Regions from separate parts of the Agrobacterium sp. 22-3639C2 genome, predicted to be linked through region 2. Evidence: predicted binding sites of a transcription regulator. Region 2 holds the regulator's gene; the other holds the start of a gene.

Region 1 (4,770 bases), on a different contig from region 2:
CCAGACCGGAGAGAGCGCCCCAGCCGATCGGTGTGCCGTCAACGGTGGCGGAAGCGAGCTGCGGGTAGGCAATCTGGCCTTCTGCACGTTCATAGATCATGACATGCGAGCGAGCGCCGCCATCTTCGACGAGATCGGCTTCGTTGGCAGTGACGAGGAGATTGCGCGACGGAATGGCGACGGCGCCTTCAGGCGAAATGCCCGAGGGCAGAAGCTGGACCAGTTCCGGTGTGCCGCCCGTATCCTTGTAGACCGCAGCGAGAGACGCGCGCTCGGCAAGAACGAAGAAGTACTTCTGGCCATCGAAGGTTGCCGCCTCCAGACCTTCCGGCTCGATGCCCTTGGCCTTTGAACGCTTTTCCGGATAGTGGCCGATGCTGGCGGCGGCGTGCTCAAGGGTGGCACCGGCTTCATAAAGAAGCTTGCCGGTCTTGTCGAAAATGGTGAAGCCGCGCGCGCCGCCCTGCCAGTCACCCTCATTGGCGATGACGATTCGGTCATTGTCCAGCCACTTCACGGCATCTGGCTCACGCTTGCGGCCTTCCTGCTTGTCGGTGAACTTGATCTGGCCGTCCGTCTTCGTGTCGACGCCTTCCAGATCAACCGTGCCAGCGGAGAAATGCGTCTTTACCGTACCGGTCTTGCCGTCGATGATGACGATGTGGTTGTTTTCCTGCAGCGTGAGCGCGATCTCGCCATTGGCATTGATCGAGACGAATTCCGGCTCCGGATCTTCCGGGGAGATTTCGGCAAGGCCGGTCACGTCGATCTTCTTCAGCGTCGCGCAGTCGGCAACGCCGTTTTTCAGACCGACCGTCACCAGATAACCGGCCGGCATCTGTGGCAGGGCGCCCTCGTTCACCTCTTCATCGCGTTCGTTTTCGATCGCGATGGCGGCGAAGGTCTTGTCCGGGGAAATTGCGACAGAATCGGGCTGGCCGCCGAGATCGCAGCTCGCTTCGATCTTCTTGGTGGCGATATCGACCGTCACCAGCTTGCCGGACGGCTTGGCTCGGTTTTCGGACGTGTTGACACCGGCCAGAACCTTGGCGCCAGCAACGGCAACAGAGGTCGGTTCGCCTTCCAGCAGCAACGCGCCGCCAGCCTTGGGTGCCTTCGCATCGGTGATGTCAACGAAACCAATGCCGCCAAGCGGGCTGTCCGAATAGATCAGCGTCTTACCGTCTTCGCTGGCGGTTACGATTTCAGCTGAAGTGACGGCCTTCGCGTCCTTGTCCGCTGGCAAGTTCTTTACGACCGGGAAAGATGCGATGCGGTTGAAAACCGGCTCGGCAGCAGCCGGAAAGGCCGCGGACGCGAGCAGAGCAGCAGTCAAAGCCATCTGAGAAAGTCGGAACGCCATTATAAATCCCCCTTGGATCCAAAAAAACACCCTATGGCTTCTGCGTCAGAGACATGACAGCGGCATGACATTTCCTGTCGGAGGAATCAAAAAGCCCGACCATGAAGGCCGGGCTTTCCTGTTCGTGCGCACATTCCGCGTATCAGAGCGCCGTGTGACCGGATGGAGGCTACACAGGCGCGCTCTCCTACTTTCAAGTACATCTTGCCGGTTCGAAAAAAGGGCTATCCGAAAAAGCATTTCGAAAAGCCGCCCGGTTTACGTGCCGGCATGATGGCGTCAGGGCGTCAAAACATGTTTCCTCGTGAACCTGAAAAGCCGCCCGCCCGCCGCCGGACGTCACGGCCTTTCGGAAACCTTACGAGTTGACGGCGTCCTTCAGGCCCTTGCCTGCGGAAAACTTCGGTACGTTGCGAGCCGGGATATCGACTTCAGCACCCGTGGAAGGGTTACGACCCTTGGAGGCTTCACGACGGCTTACGGAGAAGCTGCCGAAGCCAGCGAGACGGATGTCGCCACCGCTCTTCAGTTCGTTCTGTACGGTTTCGAATACGGCATCAACAGCGGAAGCAGCATCTGCCTTCGTGAGACCAGCCTTTTCGGCAACAGCAGAGACGAGCTCGTTCTTGTTCATGTTTCCACCCCTTTCAATGGTTTGAAACGACTCAAATTAAGCCGGCGCAGAATACGTCTGTATCCGCGCGCAGCAACTCAAAAGCGCTGGAATCGCCTGAAAAACAAGGGGTCTGCGGGGTTTTTCACAAAAAAGGCCGACATTTCTGCCGGCCTTTCCCTTAAACGTGCCAATTTCGCACCAGTTCTGCGAGCATCAAAGAAGCATCGCGCCTTTCGGCATCTAACACATTGAATCTACGCACAGGTGTCGCGAAAACCGATTCTGGCTTTCACAACCACTTGGCAATCAATGTGCGATCGTCTGTCCGCCCTCGTCGACACCGTCGACAGTTGCGATAACAGGCGTTTCGATGCTGCCGTCCCACTCGATTGGCTCGGGCATGCGAAGCAGCGCGTGCTTGATGACCTCACCCATGCGAGAAACCGGGATGATCTCCATCTCGTTCTTCACATTATCAGGAATATCCGCCAGGTCCTTGGCGTTTTCTTCCGGGATGAGCACCTTCTTGATGCCGCCGCGAAGCGCCGCAAGCAGCTTTTCCTTCAGGCCGCCGATTGGCAGCACGCGACCACGAAGTGTGATCTCGCCCGTCATCGCCACATCCTTGGAGACCGGGATACCGGTCATGATGGAGACGATGGCGGTTGCCATGGCGACACCGGCAGACGGTCCATCCTTCGGGGTAGCCCCTTCCGGAACGTGAACGTGGATGTCGCTCTTGTCGAAACGCGGCGGTTCGATGCCGAAGTCCACGGCGCGCGAGCGGACATAGGATGCCGCTGCCGAAATGGATTCCTTCATCACTTCCTTGAGGTTGCCGGTGACCGTCATGCGGCCCTTGCCCGGCATCATCACGCCTTCGATGGTGAGCAACTCACCGCCGACTTCCGTCCATGCCAGACCGGTGACGACACCAACCTGATCCTCACGCTCGGCCTCGCCGTGGCGGAACCGCGGAACGCCCAGATAATCCGGGACATTGGCTGCGGTGACTTCCACGGACTTGACCTTGCCCTTGATGATCTCGGTCACGGCCTTTCGCGCAAGCTTCATCAACTCGCGCTCGAAGCTGCGCACGCCCGCCTCGCGGGTGTACTGCTGGATCACGATCATCAGAGCGTCGTCGCTCACCGAGAACTCTTCCGGACGCAGGGCATGTTCCTTGATCGCCTTCGGCAGCAGGTGACGCTTGGCGATTTCGCGCTTTTCGTCCTCCGTGTAACCGGCGATGCGGATCACTTCCATACGGTCCATCAGGGGACCTGGAATATTCAGCGTGTTGGCCGTGGTCACGAACATCACGTCGGACAGGTCGTATTCCACTTCAAGATAGTGGTCCATGAAGGTGGAGTTCTGTTCCGGATCGAGCACCTCCAGCAGTGCGGAAGACGGATCGCCACGGAAATCCATGCCCATCTTGTCGATCTCGTCGAGCAGGAAGAGCGGATTGGACTTCTTGGCCTTCTTCATCGACTGAACGATCTTGCCCGGCATGGAGCCGATATAGGTACGGCGATGACCGCGGATTTCCGCCTCATCACGCACACCACCCAGCGCCATACGCACATATTCGCGGCCGGTCGCCTTGGCGATCGACTTGGCGAGCGAAGTCTTGCCGACGCCGGGAGGACCGACGAGGCACAGGATCGGGCCACGGATCTTCGAAGCGCGAGCCTGCACGGCCAGATATTCAACGATGCGTTCCTTGACTTTGTCCAGACCGAAATGATCCTGATCGAGGACCGCCTCGGCGCTGTTGAGATCAACCTTGACCTTCGACTTCTTGCCCCAGGGCAGGCTGAGCAGCCAGTCCAGATAGTTGCGCACGACAGTCGCTTCCGCAGACATCGGGCTCATCTGGCGAAGCTTCTTCATTTCCGCCTCGGCCTTATCCTTGGCCTCCTTGGAAAGCTTGGTCTTGGCAATGCGCTCTTCCAGTTCGGCCATCTCGTCACGGCCATCCTCGCCGTCGCCGAGCTCCTTCTGGATCGCCTTCATCTGTTCGTTCAGATAATATTCGCGCTGCGTCTTCTCCATCTGGCGCTTGACGCGCGAGCGGATACGCTTCTCGACCTGAAGCACGGAAATTTCGCCTTCCATGAAGCCGAGCGCTTTTTCAAGCCGCTGCTTCACGCTGACGGTTTCCAGCATTTCCTGCTTTTCGGTGATCTTGATCGACAGGTGCGACGCAACAGTGTCGGCCAGCTTCGAATAATCGTCGATCTGGCCGGCAGCGCCGACAACCTCGGGCGAAATCTTCTTGTTGAGCTTCACATAGCTCTCGAACTCCGAAACAACGGAACGCGACAGCGCCTCGATCTCAACCGGGTCTTCCGCAGGCTCCTGCAGCGGCGTCGCAGACGCTTCGTAGAAATCCTCGCGGTCTGTATAGGCCTCGATCTGGGCGCGACCCTTGCCTTCCACAAGCACCTTCACGGTGCCGTCAGGCAGCTTCAGCAGCTGGAGAACGTTAGCGACCGTGCCGACCTTGTGGATGGCTTCCGGGGACGGATCGTCATCGCTGGCGTTGATCTGGGTAACAAGCATGATCTGCTTGTCCGAGCCCATGACCTCTTCGAGAGCGCGAATGGATTTTTCCCGCCCGACGAACAGGGGAACGATCATATGCGGGAAAACGACAATGTCGCGCAGGGGAAGTACCGGATAGATACCGCCGGATGCCGCAGACGTGATGTTCGTCATATCATTTCCTTTCATGGTCCCTTTCAGGACACTTTGCCTGACGTCTTGGGGCGTCCGGCATATTCAT
Region 2 (4,770 bases):
GCCATGGAAAGCGCCTTCGAAGGACACGATGCGGAACTTCTCCGGATGGCCCTTGGTATAGTGATAACGGCGGGCGGTCTTGATGGCGCATTCCAGGGCTTCCGCGCCTGAATTTGTGAAGAATACCTTGTCCGCGAAAGTCGCTTCCGTCAGGCGCCTGGCGAGTTTTTCCTGTCCCGGTACTTCATAAAGGTTCGAGACGTGCCAGACCTTCTCGGCCTGCGTCTTGATCGCATCAACGAGGTGAGGATGGGCGTGGCCCAGCGAGTTGACAGCAACACCGGCCGCAAAATCCAGATATCGCTCGCCGCTTTCCGTGAACAGCCATACACCCTCACCGCGCTCGAAGCGCAGGGGGGCTCTTGAGAACGTATCAAACAATGGCGCGCCGGCTTCGGCCATGGCTGTATCACTCCTTGCGCAGATGCGCTGTCAAACTGTTGTCAATAGGCTTGCGGGGTTATCCCTCGCCTGAAAATCAAAATGCCGCCTTGCGGCGGCAGGGGCACTATTGTCACTTCGTTTGCCGATGTCAACAAAAGTCAGCGTTTCCCGGGCTTCTCAAGCACTAGTATGCGGCGGCGGGCCAGCCCCAAGGTGTTGCCTTTCAGACTCAATACGCCAGCAAGTTGGGGAAAACCGGAAAATCGATTCCAGATGATTCCCGCGACTCTTGCCACGGAGTCGGGCTGGCACTAGGTTAATCGCTAATTACTAGACTGCATTGCGGCGGAACTAGTCACCGAAAATCAGGCGGAAACCACGCTTGCGGCATGCGCGCGAGACGGAGAGGGATTCTGCCGAAAATACACGCGACAAGCGGAGAAGCGGCATGAACTGGACAGACGAACGAGTCGAAAAGCTCAAGAAATTGTGGTCCGAGGGCCTTAGCGCCAGCCAGATTGCAGCGCAGCTGGGCGGCGTCAGCCGTAATGCCGTGATCGGCAAGGTCCATCGTCTCAATCTGCCGGGACGCGTCAAGGCTGGCGGTCCAGTGACTTCGGCACGCTCCGCGCCGAAGCGCACCGCTGCCCCTGCCCCGCGTGCGACGACTTTCGCAGGTCGCGTCAACGCGGCACCGGCACGCATCCTCACCCGTTCGAACGCGGCAACGGCGCTGCACGAGGAGATCGATATCGAGACCGCGCAGGTTCTCGATTACGTTCCTTCCAAGAACGTTGTCACGCCGATTTCCCGTCGCCTGACGCTGACGGAACTGACCGAGCGCACCTGCAAATGGCCGGTTGGCGATCCGCTGAAGGACGACTTCCATTTCTGCGGTTGTGAAGCGCTGGAATCTTCGCCCTATTGCAAGTTCCATGCGAAACTCGCCTACCAGCCGGTGAGCGAGCGCCGCAAGGCTTGAGTGTTGCGGCACGCATTCAGCACTCAAAAATTACGGGCCTTCGGGCCCGTTTTTTTATGACAAAAATAAAGCGGCTTTCTGGGCGGCTTGATGGCAGGCCGCACCCTTTCCCCTTACTATTGGGCGTGACCCCTCAATCCGGATTTCAACGCGCAGCCGATCTTCTCCGGTCAAAACGGATAATGGCATCGAGTTTGGCGGATACTCATATAGAAAAAGCCCGAAATCGTTTCAGATTTCGGGCTTCCTGATTTTTTTGTGCACTACTTCGCCAGCGAAACTATCTGGTTCCGCTTCGCTCAGGCTTCCATCGAATATCCCGCACCACGCACCGTGCGGATGACATCCTGCATGTGCGAGAAGTTCAGGGCCTTGCGCAGACGTCCGACATGCACATCGACAGTACGCTCGTCGACATAGATATCATGACCCCAGACGCCATCCAGCAATTGCGAGCGGGAAAACACCCGACCCGGCGACGTCATCAGGAATTCCAGCAAGCGGAATTCCGTCGGGCCGAGACGCACTTCGCGGCTTTTGCGGTGAACGCGATGGGTCTCGCGGTCCAGTTCGATATCGCCGCATTTGAGCACCGACGACAGAACCTCCGGACGGGCCCGGCGCAACATGGCCTTGACCCGGGCCATGAGTTCCGGCGTCGAGAACGGCTTGACGACATAATCGTCAGCGCCCGTAGCGAGACCGCGAACCCGTTCGCTCTCTTCGCCACGCGCCGTCAGCATGATGATGGGCAGGCGTTCTGTTTCCGGCCGCATTCTCAAGCGCCGGCACAGTTCGATACCGGAGACACCGGGCAACATCCAGTCCAGGATGAGAAGATCCGGAATGCGCTCCTGCAGCCTGATTTCCGCCTCATCGCCACGGGGTATCGTGTCGACGTCGTATCCCTCAGCCTCGAGATTGTAACGAAGCAGGACGCTCAGCGCTTCCTCGTCTTCCACAACTGCAATCTTGGGCACCATATGCTGAACTCCGCAAGCTTCTGCTTGTCTGTTACTCGGTCACCGAACCAAGCGTGTTGGAACTGTCGTCCTTCGGACGCTCGCCCTCCGGCTGGCTGCCAGTGGTCATGTAATAGATCGTCTCTGCGATATTCGTCGCATGATCGCCGATACGCTCGATGTTCTTGGCGCAGAACAGAAGATGCGTGCAGGTGGTGATGTTGCGCGGGTCTTCCATCATGTAGGTCAGAAGCTCCCGGAAGAGCGACGTGTACATGGCATCGATTTCCTCGTCGCGTTCACGGATCGCATTGGCCTTTTCGGCGGAACGCGTGGAATAGACGTCGAGGACTTCCTTGAGCTGCACCAGCGCCAGGTCGGACAGATGCTCGATGCCGCGGGCGAGCTTGCGCGGAACGCCGGTGCCGGCGACAGCGATAACGCGCTTGGCCGTGTTCTTGCCAAGATCGCCGACGCGTTCGAGATCGGCGGCGATACGCAGGGTGCCGATGATCTCGCGAAGGTCTGCCGCCATCGGCTGACGCTTGGCGATGGTTACGATCGCCTTGTCGCCAATTTCGCGCTCAGCATGGTCGAGAATGGTATCGTCCGAAATGACCTTCTGCGCGAGCGCAGCATCGGAATTGACGAGTGCGCGCACGGCGTCACCGCACATCTGCTCGGCAAGACCGCCCATTTCGGCGATGCGGCGCGTCAGAAACTTCAGTTCGTCGTCATAGGCAGACAGGATATGCGAATGGGTCGTTGTCTGTGTCATGGTCTATTCCTCCGGCTTGGCCTGCATGCGCGTGCCCAACAGCGGGGCACGGCAGAGGCACCAGTCTTGTACGGTTACGATAAAGCACCGGCCGGGGATCAGCCGAAGCGGCCCATGATGTAGTCCTGCGTGCGCTGGTCGTCCGGATTGGTGAACATCTTGTCGGTTTCGTTTTCTTCGACAAGGTGACCAAGATGGAACATGGCCGTACGCTGGGAAACGCGCGCCGCCTGCTGCATGGAGTGCGTGACGATGACGATGGTGTAGTTGGTGCGCAGTTCGTGGATGAGTTCCTCGACCTTCGCAGTCGCGATCGGATCCAACGCCGAGCACGGCTCGTCCATCAGGATCACTTCCGGGCTGACGGCAACCGCGCGTGCGATGCACAGACGCTGCTGCTGGCCACCGGAGAGGCCCGTGCCGGATTCCAGCAAACGATCCTTCACCTCGTTCCAGAGACCCGCTTTCTGCAGGCTATGCTCGACGATCTGGTCCATATCCGCCTTGTTGCGGGCGAGACCGTGGATACGCGGGCCGTAGGCGATGTTCTCATAAATCGTCTTCGGAAACGGGTTCGGCTTCTGGAACACCATGCCGACGCGGGCACGCAGTTCCACGACGTCGATCTGCTGATCGTAGATATCGTCGGTATCGAGCGTGATCTTGCCGGTGACCCGGCAACCGTCGATCGTGTCGTTCATGCGGTTCAAGGTGCGCAGGAAAGTGGATTTACCGCAACCGGACGGGCCGATAAGTGCAGTCACCGTGTTTTCGCGGACATTGAGGTTCACGTCGTAAAGCGCGCGCTTTTCGCCGTAATAAACCGAAACATCCTTGCCGATCATCTTGTATGAGACTTCATTCATTTTCTTGTCCAGCGCCTTTTCAACTGCTGCTTCCGACAACATGTTCATTGCTCTAGCTCCCTCTACCAGCGCCGCTCAAAGCGGCGACGCAACAGGATTGCGCCAACATTCATGAGAATGAGGAACAGAAGCAGGATGATGATAGCGCCAGATGTCCGTTCGACAAAGGCACGCTCAGCTTCGTTCGCCCACATGTAAATCTGCACCGGCAGGGCCGTGGACGGATCCATAGGCGTTGTCGGATAGTTCGCGACGAATGCCACCATGCCGATCAGAAGCAGCGGCGCCGTTTCGCCCAGTGCGTGGGCGAGACCGATGATGGTGCCGGTCAGAATGCCAGGCATTGCCAGCGGCAGGACGTGATGGAAAATCGTCTGCATCTTGGAAGCGCCAAGACCGAGTGCGGCGGCGCGGATCGACGGCGGCACGGCCTTCAATGCAGCGCGGGTGGCGATGATGATCGTCGGCAGGGTCATCAGCGTCAGGACGAGGCCGCCGACCAGCGAGGCCGAGCGTGGAAAGCCCATGAAGTTGATGAAGACGGAGAGACCGAGCAGACCGTAAACAATGGAGGGAACAGCCGCCAGATTGTTGATGTTGACCTCGATAAGGTCCGTCAAACGGTTCTTGGGGGCAAATTCCTCCAGATAGATGGAGGCCGCAACACCGATCGGCAGCGACAGCACCAGCACGATCAGCATCATATAGAACGAGCCGATCAGCGCAACGCCAACACCCGCGGCTTCCGGACGGCTCGAAGCGCCGTTGACGAAGATGCCGGTATTGAAATGCTTGCCA

What was found. The regulator PhoB, encoded in region 2, activates phosphate uptake and scavenging genes when phosphate is short. The targets are predictions, from matches to a motif close to TGTCATNNANCTGTCAT.
Region 1: a site for PhoB is predicted at 1,417-1,433, ahead of ACQZ6D_RS01265 (esterase-like activity of phytase family protein). Genes of this name have one in related genera too.

Annotation. Positions count from the first base shown of each region.
Region 1 is NZ_JBNWDB010000001.1:249,122-253,891, reverse strand. Features, by position in the region: gene ACQZ6D_RS01265 (esterase-like activity of phytase family protein) at 1-1,363, opposite strand, end outside; gene hupB (DNA-binding protein HupB) at 1,722-2,015, opposite strand; gene lon (endopeptidase La) at 2,286-4,703, opposite strand.
Region 2 is NZ_JBNWDB010000003.1:532,319-537,088, forward strand. Features, by position in the region: gene ACQZ6D_RS15590 (aspartate aminotransferase family protein) at 1-402, opposite strand, end outside; gene ACQZ6D_RS15595 (GcrA family cell cycle regulator) at 833-1,366, shown strand; gene phoB (phosphate regulon transcriptional regulator PhoB) at 1,666-2,349, opposite strand; gene phoU (phosphate signaling complex protein PhoU) at 2,381-3,106, opposite strand; gene pstB (phosphate ABC transporter ATP-binding protein PstB) at 3,205-4,020, opposite strand; gene pstA (phosphate ABC transporter permease PstA) at 4,035-4,770, opposite strand, start outside.